Regions from separate parts of the Geomicrobium sp. JCM 19055 genome, predicted to be linked through region 2. Evidence: riboswitches for the same ligand, from Rfam matches in the RefSeq annotation. Region 2 holds a riboswitch; each other region holds the start of a gene.

Region 1 (7,950 bases), on a different contig from region 2:
TGGTGGCGGAAACGTGCTTATAAATCTCGGCATGAAAATCGGTAACAATAGTAGCGGTGGTCCTGCAAAAGCGTCTATTGCGAGCAGCGCATTGCTTGGAACTGTAAACGGAAGCGCAGTTGCCAATGTAACCTCAACTGGTGTGTTGACCATTCCATTAATGAAACGGGCTGGGTATAAGCCTGAAGAAGCTGCGGCCATTGAAGCATCTGCGTCAACAAGCGGTCAAATCTTACCACCAATCATGGGTGTAGGTGCGTTTATTATGGCAGATATGATTGGTGTTCCTTATAGTGAGATTGCCATTGCAGCCATTATACCTGCCGCTGCTTACTTACTGTCGTTGTTCATTTTAGTAGACTTTATTTCTAGAAAAAATAAAATCACCCAACTCTCTAGAGAAATTGTCATTGATACTGACCCTATCTTAAAACGCCTTTACTTACTTGCACCAATGTTACTTGTAATTTATAACATTTTGAGTGGAACGTCATTAATGTACGCCGCATTATCAGGCATTGCAGCGATCTTACTAATCAATCTCTTTCGATTTAAGTCCCGTATTCGTCTCAAAGAACTATTTGAAACCTTTTTAGAAGGAACGAAACAAGTCGCTCAAATTGCAATTCCTACAGCCGCTTGTGGAATTATAATTGGTGTAGTAATTATGTCAGGGCTTTCTTCAAGTGCAGGAGATATGATCGCTGATCTTGGCTCAGGGGGACTATACTTACCACTACTCATAACTGGTATTGGCTGTATACTCATTGGTCTTGCCTTACCAACTGTCGCAGCTTATCTAGCATCGTTCATCTTATTCGTGCCGATTCTAACAGAACTCGGAATCGCACCATTACCAGCAAACATGTTCGTTTTTTATTTTTCAATTATCGCACAAATTACACCACCTGTTTGCTTAGCTTCATTTGCAGCCGCAGGAATTGCAAAAGCACCAGCATGGAAAACGGGACTGCTTGCTTTCCGTTATGCCCTCGTTGGATTTTTGGTTCCATTTGTATTTGTCTTTAAGCCAGAATTGCTATTAATTGGAACTCCTTGGCAGACCATTCAAGCGTCTATCATTTTATTAATTGGAACGGTATTCTTAGTCGCTACAGTCTCCGGTTATATGATTCGACCATTGTATGGAGTATTCGAGCGAGGATTCATGTTACTATGCGCCATTCTCGTAATTCTCCCAGATCTAACTACATCCATTACAGGTATTGTTCTTGGAATACTTGCAATCGCTTACTTTATGAAAACCAAAGATAAAAATCGTGGAACAGGAAGTTTAGTAGAAGCTTAAATAGCAATAACTAATGAGTCCATTGAACAAGATAGTTGTTCAATGGACTCATTTAAGTTTAGACATTCTATACAATGTTCCTTAGCATACAACGATTTACTAACACCGTAATCTACATAAAGCTCTAACACGTAAATCATAGTAATTATGTAAAAGACCCGTTTTTTTTTCAATGTACACAGATGATAATTCTTGATTATTTACATTATTTTACGGGTAACCATTACACTAAGTACGTTTCTGGAGTGATGCTATTTATGGATATTGAAGCTTGGTCCATTTTTGCGATTGCTTTTATAATCTTTGCTAATTTCATTGTCCACTCGTTACTAAAAGGAACGATTGAAAAGTACAGACTACGTGTTATATCAAGTGTCATTGTTTCACCAGGAATCTTTTTGTATTGGGGAACGACTTCTACACATTCATCGCTCTTCTTATCATTCTATATGCCGCTCCTTGTTACGATTATTTGTATTGTAACGACCGTTTATAACATCTACAAAATGAAAAAGTTCGAACGAGTATAGCTTCGTTCGAACTTTTTCGTGTGTCCATTTAATTAAATTACTCCATCCACTCTGGCTTTCCAAAACCTTCGAATTCTTCATCAATTATTTCTTCAAATTGTTCGGATTGAATGACTTCAACGATATCATTCGCTAATGTACTTTCTTCATCCTCTGCACGAACAGCAACAACGTTTCGATACTGATCTGGCATGTTCTCTAACTCTAGTGCCTCTAACAGATCTAGATTGGCACTTAATGCAAAGTTCCCTGGCACAGCTGTAATTTCTGAACTTCCTACTTGTCTAGGCAACTGTGCGGCCTCAAGTTCCACAAATTGCAAATCTAACGGATTATCTGTAATATCACGAGCGGATGCCGTTAGTTCATCAATACCGTCTTCGAAACCGATAAGACCAGCCTCTTCTAGAATCATAAATGCCCTTGCCGCATTCGTCGGATCATTCGGGATGGCAATTTCATCACCATTCTCAATATCTTCAATCGTTTCATACGCCTCAGAATACAATCCCATCGGCGCTGTCGGCACCGCAATGAGTCCAACGAGATCTAGATTGTTTTGCTCGGTGAAATTCTCTAAATACACGGTGTGTTGGAAAAGGTTCGCATCAATTTCTTCATTCGCTAACGCATTGTTCGGGTACACATAATCGGAAAACTCTTGGATATCAACGGTATAACCTTTCTCTTCTAAGCCTGGGACGATGGCTGATGATAGCATGTCGCTATAGGGTCCTGCTGTTGCTCCGATTGTAATGTCTTGCTGATCATCGTACCCCCTGCTTCCTCCTCACCACTACAAGCGGTTAAGATGAGTAGACCTCCTACAATTGCTCCTAACTGTTTTCTCATTTGATTTCTCTCCTTTTCTTTATCTTCGATCTAATCGTTTTGCAACAACATCACCAATTTGTTGAATTAATTGAACGAGTACGATGAGTAGCACAACCGTCGAAATCATAATGGTCGTATCGTAGCGATAATGACCGTAACGGATTGCCAAATCACCAATACCGCCACCACCAACGACACCAGCCATTGCTGAGTAGGCAATGAGACTAATGATCGTAAGTGTGAGCCCTTGAATAATGCTGAACGAGCTTCTGGAAATAGCACATCTTTCATAATCATCCACGGCGTTGCACCCGTGGCAATCGCGGCTTCGATCATGCCTTTATCAATGTCACGAAGTGCGGTTTCCACAATTCGTGCAAAAAACGGAATGGCCGCAACAGAAAGCGATACACTTGCAGCAATCGGTCCCGTCGTCGTCCCGACAAGTAATCCCGTAATTGGAAATAGTAAGACGAGTAAAATGATATAAGGAATGGAACGAACGACATTGACGATAAAACTTAAGATTTGTTGCACTACAAGATTTTGCCAAAACAATCCTCGATCCGTCACAAACAAAATCACGCCTAGTGGAAGTCCGATCAGTATCGCAACCGCTGTTGAAATCCCGATCATTTGCATCGTTTCTAAAAATGCTTCTGTCATTTCTGGTAGTAAATCAATAAGTTGTTCAATATCCATGGGAGATGACCTCAACTCGTACGTGACGTTTTTGGATGTAATCCATCGCTTTATTCACTTGTTCAGGATCACCCGTAAGCTCCAGAATGAAAATCCCAAGTGGTTTGCCCTCAATATACTCAATGGCACCGTGCAAGAAATTCCCTCTAACATCGACTTCTTGCAACATATCTCCGATAATTCCTTCACCTGCAGATGAACCTTGGAACATCACTTTAATGATCGTTCCTGTACACTTCGCAAGGGTTTCTTCTGGAACATCAAAGGAAACAACATTCGTGATAAATTCCTTCGTTAACGTGTTCCTTGGATCTGCGAACAAATCGTACACATTTCCGTGTTCGACAACTTCACCATCTTGCATAATCGCCATCCGATTGCAGATCTCTTTTACGACACCCATTTCATGTGTGATAAGCACAATCGTTAAGCCAAGCTCTTTATTCAATGATTTTAGTAATCGTAAGATCGATTGCGTTGTTGTCGGGTCAAGCGCTGATGTTGCTTCATCACACAACAGCACAGTCGGATTATTGGATAATGCTCGAGCAATACCGACCCGTTGTTTCTGACCACCGCTTAATTGTGCAGGATACACATCACGCTTATCAGAAAGCTCAACGACTCGTAGTAGCTCTTCTACGCGACTAGGTATCTTATCAGACGATGCCCCCGCAGCACGCAGGGCAAACGCAATATTCTCATAGACCGTTTTCTGATTGATTAAGTAGAAATGCTGAAAGATCATGCCAATTTTAAGTCTCTGCTGACGAAGTGCCTCTCCCTTTAACTTCGTCATCTCCATACCGTCTACGCTGATCGTTCCACTAGAAGGTCTTTCGAGCATATTAATACAACGAAGTAGCGAACTCTTACCAGCGCCAGAATACCCAACAATCCCAAAAACATCACCTTTATGAATCGTCAAGGAAACATCTTTCACACCAGTAACGCTTTTCTTTTTAGTATGGTATACCTTGGTGACTTGCTTAATATCGATCATCTTCTTCCTCCAATCCAATAAAAAAAAGACCCTTTTTCCATTGAAAAAAAAGTCTATATGACCGATCTCGATCGGCTATCGACTTATCTTTCAGAATGGAATTCATTCTGTAGGATTTGGCACCTTCCTATTTCAGGAGGTTGCTGGACGTCATCGGGCCTTTCCCTCGGTCACTCTAGATAAGTAATCATGTATTCAATTTTTGTAATACTCATTATCATAAGAGTTTGTTGGGGTAATGTCAATGTATCTAAGAAATAAAAACGACATAGCTTGTTAATAGCCATGCCGTTACACTTACTATTCTTTAATATTTATACGACTGTCCACCGTCAATTGGGACAACGACGGCATTAATAAAGTCCGCTTGGTTTGATAATAAGAAAGCAACTAGGTAGCCGACTTCTTCAGGCTTTCCGAAGCGAAGCATTGGGTTTGCTTTGACGAACTCTTTCCCTGATTCTTCCAGTTGTCTCCACCCATTTGGCGTAACGATCCTTCAACCATTGCGGTCATGATGGCACCTGGCGCGATCGCCTTAATACTGATTCCGAATTGACCGTATTCAATTCCAGAGTTCTTCGTTAGCCCGACAACCCCATGTTTACTTGCGGCATAACCAGATTGATTCCCAACCCCACGAATACCTCCGACAGATGCAGTATTTACGACGGAACCATGGCCTTGTTCTTTCATCACTTTCAGCACGTGCTTCATACCATAAAAGACACCGTTTAAGTTCACATCAACCACTCGTTGGAACTCTTCAATTCCATAATCTTCGGTTAGGTTTTGTTTCCCTTCGATACCTGCGTTATTAAAGAAGCTATCAATTTGTCCAAATGTATCCATTGTGAATTGAACGTACTTCTCAACGTCTTCTTCTTTCGCTACATTCGCTTCAACCAATTCAACAATCGCTTCTGGTGTGTCTTTTAGAATTTCTTGCTTACTCTCTTCAAGACCTTCCTTATTTAAATCAACGAGAACGAGCTTGGCTCCCTCAGATGCAATTTGCTTTGCAGCAGCTCTTCCTAAACCAGAGCCTCCACCTGTAATAATTGATACTTTACCTTCAAAACGCTTCATAAAACCTTCTCCTTCCGTTGATGCTATACTAAGCGAAACGGTTTTAACGATTTAAGTGTAAACGGATTCATGACCCTCAACAATCGTTAATCCTCTCTGATCTGTCTATACAATCGACACCTTTACTTAATATGTTGATTTTTGGAGGAAACATACATGGTCTCAAGTGATCACCGATCATCAAAACAAGGCGAACGGACGAAGAAATCTTTTAAAGAAGCATTCATTGAACTGATTCATGAAAAAGGATTCAGCCATGTTACAGTGACTGATATTATTCGTAAGGCCGATTATAATCGCTCGACATTTTACTTACATTATCAAGATAAATTTTGTCTTGCTGATGAGTTAAGAAGAGAAATGTTCCAACAAATTAAGCAAACGAGTATTAGTAACTATGAGGAAGGAAAAAGCATCGTGACCTTATCGATGGGTCCGTCCTCTTTTGAGCTAACTGAATTTATTTATGCGAATCAATCGTTCTTTAACTTGTACTTATTGGATGACACATTACCTAGTCTTCTCAGGGATTTACCGCAAGCGATCTACGAAGTGTTAAAAGAACAATTTCATCTCTATGCGATCAATCAAGACCACGACATTAACCACGACGCTCATAAATTGTATATGGCTCATGGCACGGCTGGACTCCTTGTAGATTGGATTGAAAAACAGTACCCCATTCCACCAGCAGAGATGTCACAACAATTGATCGACATTCTTGAGTCTTTTACAAAAACATTTACGATCACACGAAAAAGCTGAACGATGGAGGAATCCTCATCGTTCAGCTTCTTTACTTCGGTGATCTACTTGCTATAGCGATTAACACGTAACGTTGCTTGAGCTTTGTGTCCCATAAATCCTTCAAGCTCGCATAAACGTTCCGCATAACGACCAATTTCCACACTTGCTTCTTCTGTACATCGTTGATACGTACAGTTTTTCAGGAATTTCCCGACCCATAGTCCACCTGTATAACGGGCGGCCTTTTGCGTTGGTAGCGTATGATTCGTACCGATCACTTTGTCTCCGTATGCGACGTTCGTTTCTGGTCCGAGGAACAACGCGCCGTAGTTCGTCATGTTGTCTAAATAATAGTTCGGATCTTCAGTAAGAATCTGCACATGTTCATAAGCCAATTTATCCGCTTCAATGACTGCTTCTTCATGGGAATCAACGAGAATGATTGATCCGTTCTCTTCCCATGCAACTCGTGCAATGTCTGCTGTTGATAGTGTTTCAAGTTGTTTCTCAATTTCTTTTACCGTTTCTTCCGCAAGCGATCGTGATGTCGTAATTAAAGCGCCTGGTGATGTCGGTCCATGTTCGGCTTGACCGAGAATATCGGTTGCCACCATTTCAGCGTCAGCCGTCTCATCTGCAACAATTAACACTTCTGTCGGCCCCGCTAACAAGTCAATGCCTGCTTTTCCGAAAAGTTGACGCTTCGTCTCTGCGACAAACGCGTTCCCTGGTCCGACAATCATATCAACGGAATCCATATTCTCTGTGCCAAGCGCCATCGATGCCATCGCCTGAACGCCACCTAATATATAAATCTCATCCGCCCCCGCAAAGTGCATCGCCGTGACCGTCGCTGCTGGAATCTCTCCATTCAGCGGTGGTGTACAACCGATTACCCGCTTTACACCTGCCACTTTTGCGGTCAGGATGCTCATGTGCGATGAAGCCACCATCGGATAACGTCCACCAGGAACGTAACAACCTACACTATTGACTGGAATGTTCTTATGACCAAGGAAAACACCAGGACGAGTTTCTACTTCGATATCTTGAATCGATTCTCGTTGTTTTTGTGCAAAGTTACGGATTTGCTCTTGCGCAAACAGAATATCCTCTTTCACTTCATCAGAAACCGAAGCAACAACTTCCTCAATTTGCTCTTTTGATAAGCGAAATTCCGTCGGGCTCCACTTGTCAAATTGTTCAGATAGCTCGCGCACGGCTTTTTCTCCATCAGTCTTAATTCGTTCGATTAGACCTGCAACCGTTTCTTGAACCTTTGCACTCGTTTCTTGAATCTCTGATTCACTCTTACCGAGCTTAAGTACCTCTGCCATTTGGTGTGCCTCCTAGTTTCATGAATACGTATTCACAAAAGAGAAAAAAAGAGTCGTGAATACGTATTCATTTATCTTAGCGTAAGTATATCTTCATCACACTTTTTTGTAAACACTTACAAACGAAATTGTTCGAATTTTAATTTTTCATCCCACTGGAGTGTCTCGCAATGAGTTTCGGTTTTAATGTGACTTGCATCGTTTCACTTACTGCTTTCGGCGAATCAATCAAATGTAATAGATGTTCAACCGCAAACTGTCCCATCGGTTTTGTTGCTACATGAGTCACCGTTGTTAATTGAATCGCGGCGTGACGGCTCATCGGAATGTCGTCCATACCACAGATGCTCACGTCTTCAGGAATACGGTACCCCTTATTCATAAGGTGATTTTGACAAC
Region 2 (7,950 bases):
CAGTATCAAATAAACATACAAACGTTTTTGCTGTGATTTCGGGCGTGTGAAATGCCAAAAACACCTACGGGGTGTAGCGTTGGCTCGTTTTATTAAACCGCTCCAGAGATGTTGCTCATTTTACTTTCGCACTTGTTTCCAATAAAAAATCGCAAGCTGGGTGCGGTCTCTTAATTCTAGTTTATCTAAGATTACCGATAGTGTATTTCTCACCGTACCAACACTTAAAAAGAGCGCATTAGCAATCTCTTGATTAGACAGTCCTTTTGCAATCGCTTCGACAATGTCATTTTCTCTTTTGGTTAATTGATCAACGAGCTGATACTGTTCGGTTGGACTCACAATTTCCTTTAGCACATCCGCATCGAGAACTGAACTTCCTGCTGCAAGCGTACGAATCTGTTGTGCCATATCATCAATGGAGGAAGATTTTAAGACGTATCCTTTTGCCCCTGCGTTTAGCGCAAGACGAATGTTCTGCTCATCCTTAAACGTTGTTAGCATCATAATTCGAATTTGTGGCCACGTTTCACTCACTCGTTTTGTGCATTCAATTCCATCCATCACAGGCATGCGAATATCCATAAGAATGACATCAGGTTGGTGCGTCTCGCAAAGACGCAGAGCCTCCTCACCATTTGCAGCTACACCTATAACCGTAAAGTCTGTTTCCTTTTCTAATAACAATGTTAAGCTTTGCCTGACGAGGGGATCGTCGTCAACGATAACTAACTTCATCTTCCATCCTCCTCAAGTGGTAATACACATACAACTTGATAACCGTTCACAGCATTAACGGTTACGCTGCCACCATTCGCTCGGGCACGGACTTTTAAGTTCCGAATGCCGCTACCTTCTCCTAGATGCTTTGATCCAGTCCCATTGTCTTGTATGCTTAACCTCACTAAATACATCGTTACATCAAGATTAACGTTTACTTCAGTTGCGTCACTGTGCCTTGCCACGTTTGTTAACGCTTCTTTTAAACAAGGTTCTAATAGTCCCCAATAATGAACGGGAACAAGCTGCATATCTCCTGAACGTTGAAAAGAAACTGGTGTGTGAATAAATTCTTTGGCAATATGCTCGAGCACATCAACACCGATTCTGGTAACTGGCGTCATATCATGGACCGTGTCACGAAGCATTGCTGTACTACGAGCTACACGAAGCTTCACTTCATTTAACATCACTTCTGCTTCTTTTCCTTCTAATTGCTCGTAAGCTTCTAAAGCAAGGTTTGCTCCAGTTAGATCATGACCAACGTGATCATGAAGATCTCGCGCAATCCGATTGCGTTCTGACACTTCTGCTAGTTGGGCCGCTTTGCGACTAGACTGCAACAACTCTTCTTTCACGTTTTCGAGGGCATGGCGGGCGTGACGTTCCCGGTCCGCTTCAGTTATGTATCGTTCACGTTGTTTACTCGAACTTGCGTCCCACACACCAAAAACACCTGCTTGGAAAAGTAACCATAATAAAACGATTGAATAAAGCTCAAACATTGCAAGAAGTAAAATCACAATAATGAGGAAGCGATATTTTTGACGAGACATCATTTCATATACAGGTAATGCTAAACCATATGCACTACTACTCCAAAGCGGAATAAATAGAAAGCATAAGAGTAGGTCAATGATGATCGTCCAACTCGGTAGACGAAAACGCCACCGTAAGCAGACAATGATGGCGAGGGAAATTACAAATAAGAAACTAACAAGGGGGGGATCTTGGTACATCCATAGTGCAATTAAAAACACAATGTTCATAAATCGCCATACACTCACCATATGATCACCTCTTTAAATTTACTATAAGTGTTAAAAACCCTCCGCTCAAGAGCTGAAGGGCAACACGCAAACCTCTAACTAATTCTTCGTATGCTTCCTATGATTAAAAAGAACAATGCATATAACAGCAAAACACCATTAATGAACAAGAAATCTCCACGATCTTCACCTAAGACAATCCATTCTATACCTTCTGAGAGCCAATACGTTGGAAAAATCACAGCAATTCTTTGAAAAGCTTCAGGCATCATCTCCACAGGAAAAAGAATTCCCCCGAGCAATGCTATCAAGACGATCACTGCCATAAATATTAGAAATGATGATTCTTTACTTCTATATAATGAGTTCCAAGCGAGACTAATTGAAATGGATGTAAACGTAAAGACAATATAAAGAATCGCCAAGTTCCATGGCTCATATAATTCATGACCGTACACATGCCCACCTATGATGACGATGACAGTTTGGATCACCATAATAACCGAAAATGCGAGCAAGTTTTGCCACAAGTAGTTAAAGTGTGAAATTGGCGCTGCGGCAAGTCGTTTAACAACCCCTTTTTGACGATCTTCAATCATAATACTCGTAAGGCGAATGCTAACAAAAAGTAGTAGAACACCAAAATATTGATAACCGAGCGGAAGCAGTGGCCAACCTTCTTGCGCTAAAGGTAGAAAAATCGCAGCGATTGGAAATAGTGACAGAAACAATACGTTCGTTTTATCACGTAGTATTCGTTTGAGTGCAAACCGAAATATTGTCATGGCATACGCCTCCGTCCGGTCAGAAGTAACAATCCAAAAGCAATGATAATGAGCACACTAAGCAGTACTGCATACACATAGCCGTCAGAAAGCCCTCCATCCCTCACTTGATCAATGGACGAATACGCTAGCATAAGCGGGTTCACATAATCATTGAACGTGTTGATCAAAGCATTGTCTGGCATCGGAAAGAACATCCCTGCCAGTAAAATCATCCCTACACCGTACACCTCACTTAACCGCTCGGCAATTTTAAAGTTGTTTACTGAAAAAGTGAATACGAGACAAATGATGCTGGATAAAGACGACATGAGCGTAATGACGAGTAATGCCCACATGAAATTACCCCAGTTCACATCAAAGATCAAGGCCGTATAAGCGATTAATATAACCCCTAACACAATCGAGTAAACGATGCCTGCGAGCATTATCGTAAATCCATATAACCTCGTATTCATCGGTAATGAAAGCAAGCGATCCTTTCTTTCCGCAAAGAGGTCTTGATGAACGTAATTCATGGTGATCGCACCGCCGAACAGTTGAAATCCGAGAACTAAAAGGACAACGGTTTCATCTCTAATCGGTGTACCAGTAAGCCCTTCCGCTTCTCCTAGAATAATTGAAAAGACCGTAATTAAAATGATCGGAACGACTAGCAACAAAAGCATCGTAATAAAATCACGACTCATTCTAATTCCAATGAACCGAATCGTAGCTAGTTCTTTCATGAAGGATCATCCTCTCCATCACGAAGTTGTTTGCCTGTAAGTGTTAGAAAAACGTCTTCTAAATTTGGCTTTTCTGCTTGAATTCCGACGACACCACTCGTTTCTTTCACGATTGAGAGTGCCCGATCAAGGTTACCTGCACCCGCATTTGAAATGATTTGCACGACTGATCCGCTCACTTGTACTTGCTTAACACCTTCCAAGCCTCGTAAACGCTCGATTGGTATCGTTGACACATCGTTTACATCAATGAAGATTTTCTCTTCATGCTGAATGTTTTTAATTAATTCATCCACCGTACCTTCTGAAATCACCTGTCCTTGATCAACGATGACAACCCGTGTAGCAATCGATTGAACCTCTTCCATATAATGCGTCGTGTACAAGATGGTCGTGCCTTGTTCTTTTAGCTTTCTGACCGCGTCTAGAATATGATTTCTTGATTGCGGATCAATGCCAACGGTTGGCTCATCCATAATTAGAAGCTTCGGACGATGGGTAAGAGCACAAGCAATGTTCAATCTTCGCTTCATCCCACCTGAGAATTTATTTGGCGATTGCTTTGCCTTTGACGATAGTCCAACGAACTCAAGCGCTTCTTTGACCCGTTGCTTCTTCTCTTCACCCTTCAAACCGTATACGCCTGCAAAAAACTCTAAGTTTTCTTTCGCCGTTAATTCCTCAAATACGGTAATCTCTTGCGTAACGAGACCCATTTTCTTTTTATTTTCATGGTGAAATACCGCTCCCTCTTCCCCGAATAGTTGAATCACGCCTTTATCAAAAGGAATAATCCCCATTAAACATTGAATGAGCGTCGTTTTCCCTGCACCGTTCGGTCCGAGCAAACCGAGAATTTCCCCTTCATGAATATCTAAATCAACATAATCAAGAGCAATTTGATCTTTATACCGCTTCACGATGCCTTTGATTGATGCAATTGTCATTTGTTTCACCATCCCAATTAGATTACCTTTAGTATGTAACGTTCTTACATCAATAAGTAGTGACATCTGTCATTAGATGAATGTCATAGCGGCTTATAAGGAAAACCTATACTACACAACAAAAAAAGCCTTGTCATAATGACAAGCTTTTACATCGTCTAGATGTTTGCTGCTTTTTTTGAGTTGGTCTGCTTTATCCGTACGTTCCCATGGTAAATCAACATCTGTACGGCCAAAATGTCCGTAAGCTGCGGTTTGTTTGTAAATCGGAGTACGTAAGTCGAGCATTTTAATAATGCCTGCAGGTCGCAAGTCAAAATGACTTTCAACGAGCGTAAGCAATTCACTTTCACTTACTTTACCCGTACCAAACGTGTTAATCGAAATGGAGACAGGCTTTGCAACCCCAATCGCATAAGCCAATTGAACTTCACATTTCTCTGCAAGTCCAGCGGCTACGAGGTTCTTCGCAACGTAGCGTGCGGCATAGGAACCCGAACGGTCAACTTTTGTTGGATCCTTTCCAGAGAACGCGCCTCCACCGTGACGAGCAAATCCGCCGTACGTATCAACAATAATCTTTCGTCCAGTTAAACCTGCATCTCCTTGAGGTCCACCAATCACGAAGCGTCCTGTCGGATTAATAAAGAACTTCGTTTTTTCGTCGACCCACTTTTCTGGGACAATCGGTTCAATCACATGCTTTTGCAAGTCACGCTCAATTTGCTCAAGTGTTGCTTCTGGATGATGCTGTGTTGAGATAACAATCGTATCGATTCGTACTGGTTTGTCATCTTCATCATACTCAATTGTCACTTGCGTTTTACCATCAGGTCGTAAGTAATCTAATGTGCCGTCTTTACGGACCTTTGCTAATTGACGAGCAAGTCGATGTGACAATGAAATTGGCATAGGCATATATTCTTTCGTTTCATTGTCCGCATAACCAAACATTAACCCTTGATCGCCAGCACCGATCTCTTCAATTTCTTTGTCGGTCATTGCGCCTTCGCGAGCTTCGAGTGCTGCGTTAACACCTTGAGCAATATCAGGAGATTGCTCATCAATCGCGGTAAGGATTGAGCACGTTTCAGCATCTAAGCCATACTTCGCTCTCGTGTACCCGATTTCAGTTAACGTTTCACGAACGATCTTTTGAATATCGACGTATGTCGTTGTTGTAATTTCACCAGTTACTAAGATCATTCCGGTGTTGGCTACTGTTTCACATGCCACCCTTGCGTTTGGATCATGTCGTAAAATTTCATCTAAGATTGCATCAGACACTTGATCACAAATCTTGTCTGGATGGCCTTCTGTTACAGATTCTGACGTAAAAAGCGACGCCCATTTGCTTCCATGATTCTCCTCCTTATGAAACACTGTATTACTTTATATGTTTGAAGTGCCCTAGAGTGCGTGTATCGACTCAAAACACTTCATTTCCCTTTATGGCAAGGACCATAAAGAATATAAGGGCGAGTTGTATCGTATGATTTCATGAAAAAAAAGCCCTTCACCGATGAGGGAAGGGGCATTACCTTTCACCTTTCGCCTCTTATCTTGCAAAACAGATGATGTTTTGCCAGGTTGGCACCTTATCTGCATGACTACAGATGGTTGCTGGGTTTCACAGGGCCTGTCCCTCCACCTTCTCCTGATAAAAGCCTACCAAGTAAATATAACGGCAAACGCGAAGAATTGCAAATCTCGACAAGTGAATTAATCAAATCGTAGAATTTTCTGTTCTATTGACTAAGAAATGTCGATTTTGCATTGATCATGATTGCAATGTTGCCCAATGATTGGCCGATTTTCGGCAATCTTCCTATATAATCCTTTGCCAATCACGTTAAATGGTCTCATGTTTATGATGCGCATCGGGTACTTTAATAATGCGTGTTCTTCCAGTAGCCTAATAACGCCATCAAAACCACGATACACGTACGTCGAATTGATTAAAACATGCATTTCTTTCGTTAAATCAGTCGATTGAACAAACGGATATTGTTGTTCTAACTCAGGTTCATGCAGATCCACCCATTTAACATGGTTAAACTGGTCGTAGGTTTGGATCACACGCTTTGTTTTTTTGACAAATCGTACATTGTTGATCATAAAAGACGACACATGAGTCCATAGTTGATCACACCTTTTTTATAAAATCCACGTTAAACATGACACCTTTGTGAAATCGAAAAATAGTATAGACTATAAATCAAAATGTGTTATACTAATTTCAAATCAATTCAACACTTTCGTTCCGTGATTATTGTGAGAAGGAGTTTTGCTACTATGAGTACCGTATCTTTTGAGTCTGCACTGCAACACTTACTGAATGGAGATCACATTGAAACTGATCTTCCTGAATCGAGATTAGTGGAAAGAGCACTCTCACGAGGCGAAGGTGTACTAACAAAATCTGGCGCATTTGCAGCCACTACAGGTTTGTACACAGGTCGATCACCTAAAGATAAATTCATCGTTGATGAACCGTCTGTACACGATTCCATTGATTGGGGTGTCGTAAACGCTGCGGTTGATAAAGATGTATTCTCTAAACTATATCGTAAAGTGCTTCACTATTTAGGTCAACAGGATGCACTTTTTGTTACTAATGGATACGCAGGCAAAGACACCGACTATCGTCTTTCTCTTCGCGTTGTAAATGAATTTGCTTGGCACAACCTTTTTGCACGTCAATTATTCATTCGTCCTGAGGAGAATGAACGCCCTGCTGAAGAAGAGAACGGATTTACAATTGTCTCAGCACCAGGATTTAAAGCGGATCCTGAAGTGGACGGCACACGTTCTGAAGCATTTGTTCATATTTCGTTTGAAGAGCGAATCGTATTAATTGGTGGTACTGAGTATGCCGGCGAAATGAAGAAGTCCATCTTCTCTATTATGAACTACTTGTTACCTGCTCAAAACGTTTTACCGATGCACTGTTCTGCTAACACAGGCAAAGAAGGCGATGTTGCACTTTTCTTCGGTCTTTCTGGAACAGGGAAAACAACACTTTCTGCAGATCGTACGCGTTTTCTAATCGGTGACGATGAGCACGGTTGGTCTGATAACGGTGTATTTAACATTGAAGGTGGTTGCTACGCTAAAACCATTAACCTTTCTAAAGAAAAAGAACCAGACATTTACGATGCCATTCGCTTTGGCGCAGTGCTCGAGAATGTCGTTGTTGATGAAGAGAGTCGTAAACCAGATTATGATGATGGTTACTACACGGAGAACACACGTGCAGCTTATCCACTTGAGCACATCCAAAATGTACTCCCTCAAGGTGTTGCCGGTCATCCGAATACAATTATTTTCTTAACTGCTGATGCATTTGGTGTATTGCCACCAATCAGCCGTCTAACAAAAGAACAAGCAATGTACCACTTCTTAAGTGGGTATACGAGCAAGCTAGCAGGAACTGAGCGTGGTGTTACAGAACCTGAAGCAACGTTCTCAAGCTGCTTTGGTGCACCGTTCCTACCAAGACATGCATCGGTTTATGCAGAGATGCTCGGTGAGAAGATTGACCAACATGAAGTGAATGTATTCCTCGTCAATACGGGTTGGAATGCAGGTGGTTACGGTTCAAGTGATCGTATTCCATTGAATTACACGCGTGCAATGGTGCAAGCGGCACTTGAAGGTGAATTGACGAACGTTCAAACGAATCAAGACCCGATCTTTGGTCTTCATATTCCAAAGCGTG
Region 3 (7,950 bases), on a different contig from region 2:
AAGCTTCACGAAAGCAGCCCGCACCTTACACGTATCTCAACCTTCTCTAAGTAAAACGATTAAGCAACTTGAGCGAGAGTTTGACGTACCGTTATTCTATCGTTCTTCAAAAAAACTCGAATTAACCGATGCTGGAGAAGCGGTATTAAAGAATGCCCAAAACGTCATTGATGCTTTTCAAAATTTGCAAGCAGGAGTGACCGATCTTGCAGACATAAAAAAAGGCCAAATCCGAATTGGACTGCCGCCGATTATTGGAGCCGCTTTCGTCTCTTCTCTCATTAGTTCATTCATCGAAGACTTCCCGCTCATCGACTTACGCTTAAGTGAGGTTGGAAGCATCGCGATAAAAAAAAGGCATTACTGAAGGCTCACTTGATGTTGGGTTCATTTGCAATGTTCCTTTGCAAGGGGAAGATTTTGAATGCAAGCAAATTCTTCATGACCCCCTTGTAGCGGTCATGCACCACGACCACCCATTATCGTTAAATGAACACATTCCTTTGAAAGCACTTGAAGAAGAACACTTTGTTCTTTATCGCAATGACTTTTCATTGCATCGCTCAATTATTGAAGAGTGTTTACGACAAGGTTTTTTTTCCAAACGCTGTATGTGAGAGTTCTCAGAAAGATTTTATGCTACAAATGGTTGAAGCGAAGCTCGGGATTGCCTTACTTCCTGAACATATCGCAAAAACGATGCAATCCCATGTACTTTCTTATGTTCCACTAGAAGACAATCCGCTTCACTTAGAGCTCGTGATGATTTGGCGTAAAGATTCATACTTACCCTTTGCTGCACGAACATTCATTGAAGAGGCCAGCTCATATTATTCAACCGCACAAAAAGAAGCTAGGGGCTCCTAGCTTCTTTTGTGGTTCGTGTTAGTTTGTTAGCTCTTTAGATAGTTCAACAATATAACGTAGTTTCTCCCACTGCTCTTCTTCCGTTAAGATGTTACCGTGATGAGTCGATGCAAAGCCACATTGAGGGCTTAGACAAATTTGCTCTGCAGAAACGTGTTGTTTCGCTTCTTCAATACGTTCTTTAATCGTCTCTTTATCTTCAAGTTCCCCATGCTTTGATGTGAATAAACCGAGTACCACTTGTGGGCCATCACTCGGAATGTGATCGAGTGGACCGAAGTCACCAGAACGATCATCGTCGTATTCTAAGAAGAAGCCGTCCACATTTTCTTTGGCAAACAATGTGGGTGCAATCTTTGCGTAGCTTCCTTTAAAAGCCCACTTTGAACGATAGTTTCCACGGCATAAGTGCGTCGTAATCACTAAGTCTTCTGGTTTATTTTCAAGCACCGCATTTGCTACTTTTAATGCGTGTTCAATTAAGTCTTCTCTTGAATAACCACTATCATTAAACGGAATGTCATCTGAATTAAGTCCAGCGATATACACATCATCGAGTTGCAAATAACGACAACCCGCATCATAAAATGCTTGAATAGCATCGCGGTACGTTTGAACGATGTCTTCTGTGTACGCGTCTAGGTCTGGATAAATGTCTAGATTACGAATTCCCGCATTAAACAATTGATTCGGACTCGGAATCGTTTGCTTTGCAACTGCACGATCTCCGACAATTTCTTTGAACTGAATAAATTCTTTTACGTGCGGGTGATCTTCGTTAAATGAAATCTTACCAATCACTCTTACATCATAACGCTCTGTTTCCTCGCCTTTGAATTGGAAACCATGGTCAGGCACGTAACCTTCGATTCCGTTTAAGTGCTCAAGAAAATCTGTATGCCAAAAACGACGGCGGAACTCTCCATCTGTAACAGCTTCTAGACCCACTTCAATTTGCTTATCAACAACTCGAGTAATCTCTTCGGTTTCAATGTTGTATAACTCTTCAGCGGTAATGTTACCTGCTTGAAAATCTTTTCTCGCAATATGAATTCGTTCCGGACGTAATAGGCTTCCTACGTGATCTGCTTTAAATGGTGCGTGCGTTGCTGTTTTTGTCATGATAATCTCTCCTCTATGTGTGTAGTCTCCTAGTTTTAAGCGATCAATCAACAATCGTTACGAACAAAACCCCCTCTTCTTGTAATAAGAAGAGGGGGTAAATGGTTGCCATTCATCCGACTCTTCTCATCTTTGTAGTATCGCTACTACTGGAATTGGCACAGTACTTAAAAAGTCCGCTGCCGAGGTTTCAAAGGGCCAGTCCCTCCACCTCTCTAGATAAGAAAAATGAATTCATTGAATTTATTAAATCTAATACTAACATCCACAAAATGATTGTCAACAGAAAAGTATATTTTTATTGAATATTATTTCAATGTAATTGTTTCGTCAGTAGGTATTGCCGGTCATTCATCGTTTTCACGTTCTTTTTGCTTTTTGTCACGATTATAGGTTACGAGTTCTTCTGATTTTACGTTCTCTTTATCTTTTTTTCGTGACCATTTCTTCAGACCGAATCTTCTTACCAGATAACTCTTCTGATTTTACTTTATGTTGATCAGACATCTTCTTACCTCCTTGTTGCACTCATCGTTACAATTCAGCTTTGACGTCTAAGCTGCATTGTATTCCATGAACTTATAGTAGATTGATTCCATACCTGACTAAAGCCAGAATGGCGATTACGATCAGGATGACTACTGTAAAAATAAACATGCCATAGAAGACAGCGCCAACACCGTGAGCAACATCGAGCCCGACTTGTTTTAATAAATGTCTTATTCTACTCAATCGAAAACACCTCAACGATTAGAACTTAGTTCATTAAATTATAACAACGAAACGCTATAGACATAACCTTTTGCGCCAATTATTTGACTACAACTCATTCTTTTCGCTTAGCCATCGTAGTGCAATCCTCTTGATCGTCCTCCCAGTTATTGTTCAATCAGACGAACGTTGCTACCATAATGGGTGAAATCAGGAGGGGATTTTATGGGAAAAACAAAAAGATTTTCCATTTTTATGGGGAGCACCTTACTCGTTGGGATGCTAGCAGCCTGTGGGGATGATGAGGAACAATCGGCAGATCCAGTCGATGAGGAAACGAATAACGAAACAAATGAAAGCGATTCAACAAGTACATTTACTGTGTTTGGAACGACTGATATTCATGCTCACCTTTTGCCTTATGATTATATGAATGATGAAGAAGACTCAACAATTGGATTAACGAAAGTATACTCTCTTCTCGAAGAACTTCGTGAAGAGTATCCAAATCATATGCTTGCGGATAACGGAGATACAATTCAAGGGAGTATTTTAGGCGATATGCCTGCCCAAATTGAACCACTTGCAGATGATGAGTCTCACATCGTGATGGATGCGATGAATGAGATGGGATACGACGCAGCTGCACTTGGAAATCATGAATTTAACTTCGGTCTCGATTTCCTTGATGAGACGATGGAAGATGCAGATTTCCCATGGTTATCGGCCAACGTTGTTGAGCCTGGCACTGAGACGCCTGTCTATGAGCCGTACACCATTGTAGAACAAGAAGTGGACGGTGAAGTGCTTAATGTAGGCTTTATCGGGTTCGTTCCACCACAAATTATGAGTTGGGACGCTGCACACCTTGAAGGTGAAGTCGAGACGTTAGAAATTGCAGATGCCGCTGAGAAATTTGTGCCACAACTTCAAGAAGAAGGTGCAGACCTTGTCATTGCACTTGCTCATACAGGCATTAATGATGGCGATCGTATGAGTGAAAATGCCGCACTATCCATTGCTGAAGTTGATGGCGTGGACGGAATGTTACTTGGGCACCAACATAACCACTTCCCAAGCGAAGACTATGAAGGTGTTGACGGTGTGGATGTAGATGCAGGAACAATCCACGGGGTACCAGCAATGATGCCAGGCTCTTGGGGAAGCCACCTCGGCGTGTTAGCTTTTGAATTAGAGAATGCTAACGGAGAGTGGAATGTCGTTTCAGCGACTTCTGAAATTCAAAGCACTGAAGATCAACCTTCACACGAGGGACTTGAAAACCTCGTCATGGATGCTCACGAAGCGACGGTAAGCTACGTAAATAGCCCCGTTGGCGAGATTACTGACGATATCCATACATTCTTCGCACGTGTTGAAGACAATGAAGTTGTACAGTTAATTAATGACGCACAACTCGATTATATGGAACAAATGCAAGCAAGCGGTGAACTAGAAGAAGACGTTCCCCTTCTATCAGCTGCTGCCCCGTTTAGAGCAGGACGCGGTGGTGACTTTACGTATGTTGAAGAAGGTGACGTTGCCATTCGTGACATGAATGACGTTTACGTCTTCCCGAACACATTGCACGTCGTTGAAGTGGACGGCGATCAACTGAAGAACTGGTTAGAATACTCTGCCCTTAACTTCAATCAAATTGATCCAGATGAAAACAATGAGCAAGCATTGATTAATGAAGACTTTGCAAGCTATAATTTTGACGTCATCGAAAACGTTACCTACGAAATTGATGTCACGCAAGATGAAGGTGAGCGAATCGTTGACCTACAACATGAAGGTGAAGACGTAACGAGCGATGACCGTTTCTACGTCGCGACGAACAACTACCGTGCTGGTGGCGAGGACCATCTTGATAGTTCAGTAGAAACTGTCCTTGAGACGACGGACGAGAATCGCCAAGTCATTATTGACTACATCGTGAATCATGACGGTGCCTTGAACGTTGAACGTAGCAACAACTGGCAGATCACGCCATTTGAATCTGCTGGAGAAGTCATTTTCGAAACTGCTTTAGAAGCACAAGACGCAAGTGACGATCACGAACGTATTGAATTTATCGAAGAAGACGGCGACGGCGCAACATTTAGCTTCAACTAAAGAAAAGGGGACAGTCCCCCACCACTGCACAGAATTAACGCAGTGGGGGACTGTCCCCTCTGTTTGTCATGAGTAGAAATTCAACGTCTGTTTCGCCGTAATTCATGAATGTCATTTCGGTGTTAAATCCGAACTTCTTGTAGAGAGTAACGGCTCGTTGATTCCACCTCGCAACGCTTAACCGAAAGAATTCTGGCGCATACAATTCTTCACCTACGCTAAGTCCGAGTTCAAAAAAACTGAAGTCCATACCCTTGCCCTGTGTATACCGGATTCATACCTAAGCCAATATCGATTGGGCGTTGATCGTCGTAACACCCTTCTCGCTTTCCACCCGGTACTTTTGCACTTTCACCATAGCAATAGAAACCAAACACATCATCTTCTGCTGTTACAACAACATAGTAGTTACCGTTAAGCAATTCATCTTGTTGCTCTTTACTCTCACTCAAACTGTATAAAGAGTACGGAGGTTCATATGTCCAACTCATAATAATGGACGCCTCTCGCTTACTCATCGGCAACACATTTAGCTTCATCGCTTTATCCTCCGATACGATGTAGGAGTTACTCCAGTCACTTTCAAGAACGTTCTGCTAAACGTCGAGCAGTACGTATACCCGACTTGCTTCCCTACTTGAGCAATGGAATGATTCGTCTCAATTAATAAATCCTTCGCCCGTTCAATTCGGTAATCTTCCAAGTAGACCCGAGGCGTTTTCCCCGTTTTCTGCTTAAACCATTCTACATAATACACAGGATGAAAATGCTCTATGGACGCCAAACTTTCTACTGTAATCGGTGAAGAAAACTGTTCATGAATATGAGCAATTGATGCGTATTCATGGGTAGATACTTTTTCTTTCATTATAGCAACAAGGTGAGGAAGTAAGTGGCCTTTTGCTTGATTTGTATTCTCGAGTAGTAGCTGACGAATCGCGTGCCAGGATTGATCTTTCTGAAACCTTCGCTCACTTCGCAAGTCTTTCGTATCAACGTAAAACTGCGGAAGATCGACGACTAGAAATTCGTTATAGCCCTTGCAGTAAAACGAATGTTCCAAATTCTGAGGGAGTAGTACAATGCTCTTATCCTTCAACGTCAGTTTCCCATTTACCGTCTCAATTTCCATAGAGCCTTGTAATGGAAATAAAATTTGCGCATACGCATGACGATGTGTGTACGGTTCTTCCCGATACGTTCGCCTCTCACAAATCATCGATTGATTGTCTGCTCCCAAAGCCAATCCTCCTCATTCTCTCATTACGTTACAGTGAGCGAAGCTCTCATGCCTACCATTCAATCAAAGCGCATTAGACTTCTTTCATTTCTTCGATTAATTCACTAACACTCGTTACTTTACGATCGCCATAAGCGACAGCACCATTATCAAGATCAATATAAATTGCCTTCATTCCCTCTGCCTTTGCAGGAATAATCTCGTTTAAATAATTGTCCCCAATGCTTAGTGTCTGTTCAGTAGTCACATTGTACCTTTTCATAATCGAGATAAAGTGCGCCCTCGTCTCCTGTGGCTTCATCGCATTTGTAACGACTTCGTGAAACACGCCTTCTAAATGAAGAAGCTTGAGCAAACGCTCTACATCATCATCTGTACTGTTCGTAAGTAAAACAATTGATTTCTTCTCTTTCAATGACAATAATCCTTCACGAAGTCCTTCGATAACCGATAGTGTAAACGCATCCGTTGCCATAAACTCTTTCGTTTTATGATATGCCGGCTGAGGATCTTTCACACCGTAATGTCTCGCCGCTACATTTGGGAGCCACCATCCATCACCGATTGCAATGACCTGGTCGAAATCGTACTCTACTGGCCCTTCGTGAATCTCTCTCCAGGTGGAGTCTGCCACTTTCTCCCCTTCCCATGTTACGACACGCTCAATGTTTCCTGTAAAAGGGTCGACGTCTAAAACCCAATCGTTTTGCACATCATAAGCCTTTCCAATTGAAACTGCGTGATTTCCTTTTTTTCATATGTTCATAGTCGCTAAAAAACGACAGCTTGTGCTCTTCGATGACTTCCTCTGATAACGTTTTGGCATAGTAATCGAAATGATCAGTATCTTCATATAATGTTCCATCAAGATCAAATATAATCAGTTCACTTTCTTTAAAAAGGTTTGTCTCCATGTTGTCCCCTCCTATGCTTTGATTATAAAGTAAAGGATTTTGTTGATATCGTCAATTTTTCCTATGTAAATTGTTAATTTGCTCTAGATTTAAACAATTCAATATAAAAAACATGAAATATTGTGGTAGAATAGTGGGGGTTATTACCAATCATGTTGGTAAATCTTACATATTACGGGAGGGGGAAATCGTCATTATGAGAAAATTTACCATTGCAAGTACAGCAGTGCTCATGACTACGATTTTAGCAGCGTGCGGAACAGGGGCAAGTGACTCGCCTGACACGCTTTCTATGGGGTTTGTTCCATCACAAGATGCCGATGAGTTGGCAGATACTGTCCAACCATTAGCAGATCGCTTATCAGAAGAACTTGGTATGGAGGTTCAAGCAGAAGTTGTTACGAACTATGTTGGTTTAGTCGAGGCTATGGGGAACGACCAAGTCGACATAGGTTCTTACCACCACTTGGATTTGTTCAAGCAGAGCAACTACACGATGTTGAAGTGCTATTGAAATCCGAACGTTTTGGAGATTATGAATACTTAGCACAATTCAACGTTCGTGCTGACAACGATGAGATTGACAGTATCGAAGACTTAGTGAACTCCGAAGGCCTCGTTTGGCATATGGCGATACGTCATCTGCTGCCGGATTCTTGTTCCCAGCTAACGAATTAATGGATGCTGGCGTTGAAGATCTTAACTCACAGTTCCAACATTCTCAAGTCGGTGCACACGATACTGCTTTGATGGCAGTCCTTGACGGAGATGCAGACTTCTCCACCTCATTTGATGATGCACGTGATAATCTTGAAGACGATTATCCAGACATTAAAGATGACATCAAAGTAATCGGTTATACACAACCAATTCCTAACGATACAATTTCAGCTCGTCCTGGACTTGATGAAGATTTGAAAAACCAAGTCATTGAAGCCTTCTTAAGCTTTAATGATGATGATGAAATGTTAGAGGTCC
Region 4 (7,950 bases), on a different contig from region 2:
ATGATCGTAGGCTTGCATCATTAGGTATGGTCATCGTCCACCCGAACCATCAGAAAAAGAGTCTAGGTAAACGGGTAACGAAGGCATGCCTACAATCGTTACAAACCAATCAATCAATGATTTGTGTGGCAACCGAAGCGGGATTTCCACTATACAAAAAGCTAGGCTTTGAACCTTTGCATACGGTACATAAGTATACGACGAATCAAGTTATGGCGCCAAAAGAGCGAATTTTTCGTCCCTTCAAAAAAGAAGATATAAAACCGATAATAGAACTTGATGCAAAAGCAACGGGCTCAAACCGTAGCGATTTTCTAAAGAAACGTTTTAAGCAGGCCGAAAAAGTATTGGTGAAGTATGATGCTAACGGTCAAATCATTGCTTACGGTGTAGCAATTCAAGGGGAGCATATGCGCGTAATCGGTCCCATTGTTGCCAAAACACAACAAGACTTCTGCATGCTCGTGCAAGAGCTTGCAGTGGATGCAAAAACGCCGATTCGAATCGATGTGCCGACCGACCGTTACCACGATGAACTAGTAACGATTGGTTTTACAATCGACGCGACACCATGGATGATGGGATATGGTCGTAGTGATTCACCGTACGAAGAAAACTATCATTATGCATTAGCCGCTCAAGCTTACGGGTAATAAATCACGCGTCCACCTCATAGAGTCTAGTAATAGTATAGAGGAGGGCGATTGAGTGAAGCGTGAGAATTCGTTCTTTCAATGGTTACTTTGCATGGCACTAGCAGTGGCGCTTCTATATATGCCAGTTCAGCTTTTGCGACGGCGCAAAAAGAGGCCATGCTAGAGACGAATATCCAAGAAGAAACGCAGTGGCAGACATTTCAATATCAATATTTGGGTAAAGGACAATTATATCGAAATGGGAATCACTCATTCTATCTAGCGAACAACTATGCAGGTTACTACTTAATCAGTGTGCAACAAGATGGGCATACGATTGAACGGGTAACCCCAATTGGTGCAGACCGTTCTATGATTGAACGAGAAGTTGAGCGATACAACATTTCCCAATGAGAGCTTACGGTTTATTTTTGAAATAAATTTCTGTATGATAATATAGATTGGCTATTTTTATAGAAAGGAGGGGTATGTGATGAAAAGAGATAAAGCAGTTGTTGTTTTTAGTGGTGGACAAGATAGCACGACGTGTTTGTTTTGGGCACTAGAACGATTTGAAACGGTCTATGCCGTCACATTCTCTTATGGGCAACGTCATAGTCAAGAAGTTGAGGTGGCCAAATCAATCGCAAATGATGTTGGTGTTGAGCATCATGTGCTAGATATGGATTTACTCAATCAACTTGCGCCTAACGCACTTACGCGTTCAGATATTGAAGTAACAGACGGAGGCGAAGGTGAGCTTCCTAGTACGTTTGTTCCTGGCAGAAACCTGCTCTTTTTGACGTTCGCAACGATTTTCGGTCAGCAACGAGGTGCGTTCGACATTATCACAGGTGTGTGTGAGACTGACTACAGTGGGTATCCAGATTGCCGTGATGGTTTTGTGAAATCACTAAACGTAACGCTCAATCTTGCGATTGACAACACCTTCGTTATTCATACTCCTCTCATGTGGCTGGATAAAGAAGCAACATGGAAGTTAGCAGATGATCTTGGAAAGTTGGATTACGTACGTGAACGCACGTTAACGTGCTACCACGGCGTTCAAGGCGATGGCTGCGGCGAATGTCCAGCATGTGAGTTACGAATGCAAGGATTACAAAAGTACCTCGATCATAAGGGTAGGGATGACTAATGCTCCAACAATTTTACCCACAAGTACACCATGACTATCGGTATGAACTCAACAAGGACATGCATTTTGCTGCTGCGCATTTTATTGATGATGAGCGAGCAGGTGTATGTAAAGAAATGCACGGTCATACGTATTTCGTGAACATTACCGTCGCAGGTGATGACCTTGATGATACGGGCTTTTTAATTAACTTTAAATCACTAAAAAAACAAGTGCATGGTCGTTTTGATCATACACTCTTAAATACACATCCAGAGTTTCCAGAAGGGATTCCAACGACTGAAGTCGTTGCGAAAGTGATCTGGGAGCTTGTTGATGAATTGTTATCACAAGAAAAGCATCGTCCTTATTGTTTACAAGTAATCGTTCGTGAAACGCCTACGAGCTATGCGATCTACAGGCCAAAGCGAGGCGAACATCGATGAAAATACCAGTACTTGAAGTATTTGGACCAACGGTTCAAGGCGAAGGCATGGTTGCAGGTCAAAAGACGATGTTCGTACGTACGGGAGGCTGTGATTACAGTTGTGCATGGTGTGATTCGGCATTTACGTGGGACGGAAGCCAAAAGGCGGATGCTCTGACACCAGAAACAATTGTGGCAAAGTTGCAAGAGATCGGTGGCGATCGCTTTAATCACGTAACCATCTCAGGTGGAAATCCTGCTCTTCATAAAGGGATTGGTGAACTCGTTCAGCTACTGAAAGCGCAAGACATTGGCACTGCGGTTGAAACACAAGGTAGTTTTTGGCAAGAATGGTTACGAGAGATTGACGATGTTACGATTTCCCCAAAGCCCCCGAGCAGTAAGATGATTACGGATTGGGAGAAACTCGATTATTTTTGTGAACAGCTTCAAACAAGACCATCGGGTAGTCAGTCGTTAAAAGTCGTTATTTTCAATGAAGGCGACTTGGCTTACGCGAAAAAAGTGCATGCACGTTATCCGAATATGGCATTCTATTTGCAAGTCGGCAATGACGACTTAGAAGAAGGAGCACCTACTCGTTTGCGTGATCACCTTTTGGAGCGCTATGAATGGCTTGTTGATACAGTTATGGAAGACAAAGAACTAAACAACGTCCGTGTTTTACCTCAAATTCATACGTTGATTTGGGGCAACAAGCAAGGCGTCTAAAGAAAGGAATTTGATTGATGGTTGGTAGAGGAAAAGAAGACTTACCAGAGATTACGCAGCTTGGTAATCAAGGTACGAAGTATTCGTTTGAATACGACCCAGGGGTTTTAGAGACATTTGAGAACAATCACCCAACGAGAGACTATTTCGTTAAATTCAATACCCCTGAATTTACAACACTATGTCCAATTACTGGACAACCGGATTTTGCAACGGTGTACATTAGCTACATTCCGGATGTGAAAATGGTAGAAAGTAAATCACTTAAACTTTATCTATTTAGCTTCCGTAACCACGGTGATTTTCATGAAGATGCGATGAATATTATCGTAAATGACCTCGTGGAATTAATGGATCCTCGATACATTGAAGTGTGGGGTAAGTTTACACCTCGTGGCGGAATTTCGATTGACCCGTACGTAAATTACGGTAAGCCAGGGACGAAATACGAAAAATGGCAGAGCAACGACTGCTCTACCATGACATGTATCCAGAAACGATTACAAATCGTTAAAAAAAACCGCTAAACAGCGGTTTTTTATTTGCGATTTTCGATACCAATTAATTCACTAACCGTCACAAATTCATACCCCTGAGATTGCAACTCTGGAATGATCGTTTGTAATGCTTCTGGTGAATTCACCGTCAAATCAGGCTGTCGACGCATCATGCAATAAGATGATACTGCCAGCTGTTGTGTCAGCGATGACTCGTTCACTGACTTCATCAGCAGGAATCTCTTGCCAATCATTGGGGTCCACATCCCACCCAATCGCCACGTTGTTCATCTCTCCGAGCCGTACAACGTCTTCTTCTGAAATACTACCAAATGGTGGACGGAAGAGACGTGGTCGAAAACCGACGATATTCTCAATGACAGCATCTGCTTGATTAATTTCCTGTTCCATCTCATCAACAGTAAGGTCAGCGAGATTTGGATGGGAATAAGTATGATTGGCAATATCATGCCCTTCATCAACGATGCGTCTTACATAATCAGGGTTTGCTTCTGCTCGTTGCCCGAGTACGAAGAACGTTGCAGGTACATCAAATTCTTCTAATGCGTTCAGCACCGTGTCCGTGAACCGAGGATCAGTCCATCATCAAATGTAAGTGCGATCTGGTTTGATGCATCATTTCCTCGAACGAATACAAGTTCAGGATATTGATCAGCAAGTCCTGGCAACGAACCGACTTGTCTTGCGTCCATTGAATCAACAAATACCGAAAGAGCAATGAGTAATGTACAAAGAATACTAAGTGTAAATCGTTTCATCACGAGTATCATCCTTTCTTTTCCTTTCATAGTGTCACCGTGCAATGAAATTTCATACGAGAAAAAAAGTAGAGAAATAAGGCTAGTGTAAGTTTTGTCTTACATGTCTTTCAGAACATTGACTGTTTTTCTGAAAATAATGCTTGCATTAGCAAATAACCCATAGTAAAGTAACACTATCAACTACATATAGAATCTTATGAAGAGAGGTAGAGGGACTGGCCCTATGACACCTCAGCAACCCCACGTCAGTGGAAGGTGCTAATTCCATCAGAACGATTGTTCTGAGAGATAAGAACGGATACTACTCTCTTTTCTCTTAGAAAAGGGAGTTTTTTGTTCTTGTGAATTTCATATATTCTAATAACAACTAGAAGGTGGATGAACATGGATAAGAGTAAAGTGAAATTCGGATTGTTTGCGTCAGTTGCGGTCGTATTAGCCGCGTGTTCTTCAGAGCCAACAGATGAACTTAGCAATTCTGGCTCTAGTAATGAAGGTGAATCAGCAGGAGGAGACGAGCTTATTGTTGCCGTAGCCAATGATGCGATTAGTCTTGATCCTCATGGTTCAAATGATACTGCTTCAACACATATTCGAACGAATATTTATGATAAGCTCGTTAATCACGATGAGAACATCGAATTACAACCTGAGCTTGCTGAAAGTTTTGAACAGATTGATGATTTGACATGGGAATTCGTATTACGTGAAGATGTGACGTTTACCGATGGTGAACCATTTAATGCTGAAGCTGTAAAAATTAATCTAGAGCGTGTGATTGACCCTGAAGTTGCTTCACCAAAAGCATTTATGTACGACATGATTGATGAAATTGAAGTCGTTGATGAGTATACAGTTCATGTGACAACCGAGTATCCCTTTGCACCGTTTGCGATGAACCTCACTCATGACGGTGGAGGAATGATTAGTCCAAAGGCGATTGAAGAACACGATAATGGTGAACGCAACTTAGAGCTTGAACCAGTTGGGACTGGAAGCTTTCAGTTAGATGAATGGAACCAAGGTGAATCGGTGCGTCTCGTTCGCAACGATGAGTATTGGGGAGAGCTTCCTGAGATTGAAGCATCCACATACAAGATTGTTCCAGACCAGTCCACTCGAATTGCGATGTTAAACAATGATGAAGCACACGTCATTGACGAAATTGAGCCTGTCAATACATCACAAATTGAAACGATGGACCATGCTGATGTCGAGACGGTTGAAAGTACAAGATTGAACTTTATTATCTTAAATAATGATGTGGAACCGTTTGATCAAGTTGAAGTTCGCCAAGCGATTGCAAAAGCTGTTGATACAGAAACGATTGTAGAAGGTATTTATGAAGGATATGGTCGTGCGGCTGATGGCCCGGTTCCTCCTGGTGTCTTCGGTCATACGGAAGATTTAGATAAAAATGATTATGATCTTGAAGAAGCTCAAGAACTGCTTGCATCTGCAGGATATGAAGACGGGTTTAGTACGACGCTTTACGTGCGTGACAACGACCAAATCAACATTCAAACTGCGGAATACATTCAAGATCAACTTGGACAAATTGGAATTGATATTTCTATTGAACAGCGTGAGTGGAGTGCGCTTTTAAGTGCAATGGGTGAGGGAGAACACGAAATGGCGATTGCGGGTTGGACGACTGTGACTGGGGACGCTGACAATGCAACATACTCGGTTTTCCATTCTGATAACAAAGGTGCGAATGGGAACCGTTCGTTTTTGATCACGAAGAAGCAGATCGTCTGTTAGATGAGGCGCGAGAAGAAAGTGATCCTGAAGTGCGTGAACAATATTATGCTGAATTTCAACAAATCGTCTTAGATGAGTCACCGTTAGTGTTTATTGCCAATGATCCATTCCGTGTTGGTGTTCATGAGAATGTGGAAGGATTCATTCCATTGCCAATTGGTGTATTTGATATAAGTCAAGTTCGTCTTCAAACAGATCAATATTAAGATCATGCGAAGAACAAGGAGATCGTGTCCTTGTTCTTTTTTTATTGCTAAATCTGGCGAAAGTTTGGGGGAATGTGTGAATCGTGTTGGATAAAGGGGGGTTGTTATCAGAATGATGACACGGAGATTTCAAAAGGATTTCGCAAATGTGGTAAAGCCTATAGCATCTTCAAAAAACGTCAGAAAGGGTAGGCGATTTAAATTTCAGTTGCTATGATGTACTCAGCTAACAAGGAAAGCCAAGCCGTTAGCAATAACGATCCTCATAATATAGGAGTGTTAAACAATGAATAAGAAACTTCTTTACGGAGCTCTATCAGCAATTTTTTTCAGTAGGACTACTAGCAGCGTGCGGTGAAGAAGCACCAGAAGAAGATCCGGGCATGGACACTGAGGCTCCTGCTGAACCAGCACCTGGTGAAGAAGAGGATGGTCTTGAAGATGGTGGGCTAGAAGATGATGGACTTGAAGACGACGGTCTTGAAGATGAAGATCCATTAGGTGAAGAAGACGAAGATCCACTTGGTGAAGAAGATGAAGACCCACTTGGTGAAGACGACGAAGATGGCGACTTATAATAAATAGCGGACTCTACTGTCCAAAACAAGAAGCGCAAGGAAAATCATCCTAGATTTTCCTTGCGTTTTTTTATGTATCAAGTACTTACTTGTTAATTAATTCCATAAATTTAAAGGTTATAAGACATATTGTACAAAGCACGAAGCATCGTTGAGGATTGCTGACAATGGGGATGAGGAAGTCCTCTTATTACACAGAATGATCGGTTTAATGGTAATACCGCCTTAGATGAGGTTTGTGGAATGGAGATGATCGTGATAACTTTTATGAATGACTTTAGTTGCATAACAACAGGAGGGGTTTAACGAATGAAAAAATTCGCAATGATGAGTGCATTTCTAAGCACTGCTGTCATACTTACTGCTTGTGGAAATGGAAGTGAGGACGAAGAATCAACGGCAAGTCTCGGTGAGCAAGTAGAATATGAAATTATCGGGATCGATCCCGGTTCTGTCATGATGGATACGACAGAAGAAGCACTTGTTCATTATGGCTTGGATGACTGGACGCTTACGAGCAGTTCTGAAGGTGCGATGGTTGCAGCACTTGATACCGCTTACCAGAATGAGGATCCTATTATTATTACGGCTTGGCAACCTCATTGGAAGTTTAATGCGTATGAATTAAAATTTCTTGAAGATCCAGAAGGTGTAGTAACGGTAGAAAATGACGTTCATACCCTAGTGCGTAATGGGTTAGAAGACGACCTTCCTGATGTTTTTCAGTTTTTAGATCAGTTTCAATTTGAATTGGATGAACAACAAGAAGTAATGGCATTGATGGACATAGAAGAGATGAGTGCATACGATGCTGCTCGTGAATGGCTTGAAGACCACCCAGAACGAGTTGAAGAATGGACAGACGGTGTTGGAGAAGGTGACGGAGAGGAAGTTCGATTTGTACTCGAAGCTTGGTCTGATGCACAAGCAGCAACGAACATGGCAGCTGTTATGCTCGAAGACCTTGGTTATACTCCGCATTTAAATGAAGTAGCGGTTAATATGATGTATGCAGGATTAGCTACAAACTCAGCAGACGCACTTCTTGCTTCATGGATGCCAAACCAAACGCCACTATTTGAAGAATTTGATGGTGATTTTGTAGATCTTGGTCCGAACTCAGTCGGCGCAGTTACAGGTGTTGCGGTTCCAAAGTATATGGGTATTGATTCATTTGAAGAACTCCAAGATGAA

Evidence for each region. A riboswitch is a leader RNA that binds a small molecule or an ion and turns the genes downstream of it on or off. The one in region 2 is predicted to bind S-adenosylmethionine.
Region 1: linked by a shared signal. The riboswitch ahead of JCM19055_RS13725 (methionine ABC transporter ATP-binding protein) and the one ahead of metK (methionine adenosyltransferase) in region 2 are both predicted to bind S-adenosylmethionine.
Region 3: linked by a shared signal. The riboswitch ahead of JCM19055_RS04585 (5-methyltetrahydropteroyltriglutamate--homocysteine S-methyltransferase) and the one ahead of metK (methionine adenosyltransferase) in region 2 are both predicted to bind S-adenosylmethionine.
Region 4: linked by a shared signal. The riboswitch ahead of JCM19055_RS05940 (ABC transporter substrate-binding protein) and the one ahead of metK (methionine adenosyltransferase) in region 2 are both predicted to bind S-adenosylmethionine.

Annotation. Positions count from the first base shown of each region.
Region 1 is NZ_BAXL01000015.1:36,370-44,319, reverse strand. Features, by position in the region: gene JCM19055_RS13745 (TRAP transporter fused permease subunit) at 1-1,309, shown strand, start outside; gene JCM19055_RS13740 (hypothetical protein) at 1,567-1,839, shown strand; gene JCM19055_RS13735 (MetQ/NlpA family ABC transporter substrate-binding protein) at 1,877-2,560, opposite strand; gene JCM19055_RS31925 (hypothetical protein) at 2,530-2,691, opposite strand; partial or broken gene JCM19055_RS13730 (methionine ABC transporter permease) at 2,711-3,375, opposite strand; gene JCM19055_RS13725 (methionine ABC transporter ATP-binding protein) at 3,365-4,378, opposite strand; SAM riboswitch class I at 4,459-4,564, opposite strand; partial or broken gene JCM19055_RS13720 (glucose 1-dehydrogenase) at 4,686-5,467, opposite strand; gene JCM19055_RS13715 (TetR/AcrR family transcriptional regulator) at 5,624-6,232, shown strand; gene hisD (histidinol dehydrogenase) at 6,277-7,551, opposite strand; partial or broken gene JCM19055_RS13705 (LacI family DNA-binding transcriptional regulator) at 7,691-7,950, opposite strand, start outside.
Region 2 is NZ_BAXL01000017.1:94,376-102,325, reverse strand. Features, by position in the region: gene JCM19055_RS15495 (response regulator transcription factor) at 121-738, opposite strand; gene JCM19055_RS15490 (sensor histidine kinase) at 735-1,790, opposite strand; gene JCM19055_RS15485 (ABC transporter permease) at 1,865-2,554, opposite strand; gene JCM19055_RS15480 (ABC transporter permease) at 2,551-3,282, opposite strand; gene JCM19055_RS15475 (ABC transporter ATP-binding protein) at 3,279-4,229, opposite strand; gene metK (methionine adenosyltransferase) at 4,341-5,612, opposite strand; SAM riboswitch class I at 5,785-5,896, opposite strand; gene JCM19055_RS15465 (DCC1-like thiol-disulfide oxidoreductase family protein) at 5,985-6,347, opposite strand; gene pckA (phosphoenolpyruvate carboxykinase (ATP)) at 6,525-7,950, shown strand, end outside.
Region 3 is NZ_BAXL01000004.1:1,551-9,500, forward strand. Features, by position in the region: partial or broken gene JCM19055_RS04580 (LysR family transcriptional regulator) at 1-867, shown strand, start outside; gene JCM19055_RS04585 (5-methyltetrahydropteroyltriglutamate--homocysteine S-methyltransferase) at 886-1,989, opposite strand; SAM riboswitch class I at 2,113-2,215, opposite strand; gene JCM19055_RS27065 (hypothetical protein) at 2,569-2,721, opposite strand; gene JCM19055_RS04595 (bifunctional 2',3'-cyclic-nucleotide 2'-phosphodiesterase/3'-nucleotidase) at 2,926-4,818, shown strand; gene JCM19055_RS22775 (hypothetical protein) at 4,853-5,068, opposite strand; gene JCM19055_RS22780 (hypothetical protein) at 5,049-5,357, opposite strand; gene JCM19055_RS04605 (AraC family transcriptional regulator) at 5,354-6,058, opposite strand; gene JCM19055_RS04610 (HAD family hydrolase) at 6,132-6,770, opposite strand; gene JCM19055_RS22785 (hypothetical protein) at 6,772-6,972, opposite strand; gene JCM19055_RS31265 (PhnD/SsuA/transferrin family substrate-binding protein) at 7,169-7,486, shown strand; gene JCM19055_RS31270 (PhnD/SsuA/transferrin family substrate-binding protein) at 7,593-7,950, shown strand, end outside.
Region 4 is NZ_BAXL01000005.1:88,156-96,105, reverse strand. Features, by position in the region: gene JCM19055_RS05975 (GNAT family N-acetyltransferase) at 1-653, shown strand, start outside; gene JCM19055_RS05970 (hypothetical protein) at 735-1,049, shown strand; gene queC (7-cyano-7-deazaguanine synthase QueC) at 1,129-1,791, shown strand; gene queD (6-carboxytetrahydropterin synthase QueD) at 1,791-2,216, shown strand; gene queE (7-carboxy-7-deazaguanine synthase QueE) at 2,213-2,929, shown strand; partial or broken gene queF (preQ(1) synthase) at 2,947-3,443, shown strand; gene JCM19055_RS28705 (hypothetical protein) at 3,468-3,599, opposite strand; gene JCM19055_RS22955 (polysaccharide deacetylase family protein) at 3,580-4,002, opposite strand; gene JCM19055_RS22950 (hypothetical protein) at 3,996-4,205, opposite strand; SAM riboswitch class I at 4,400-4,503, shown strand; gene JCM19055_RS05940 (ABC transporter substrate-binding protein) at 4,593-5,972, shown strand; gene JCM19055_RS27145 (hypothetical protein) at 6,002-6,178, shown strand; gene JCM19055_RS05935 (hypothetical protein) at 6,562-6,756, shown strand; gene JCM19055_RS05930 (glycine betaine ABC transporter substrate-binding protein) at 7,066-7,950, shown strand, end outside.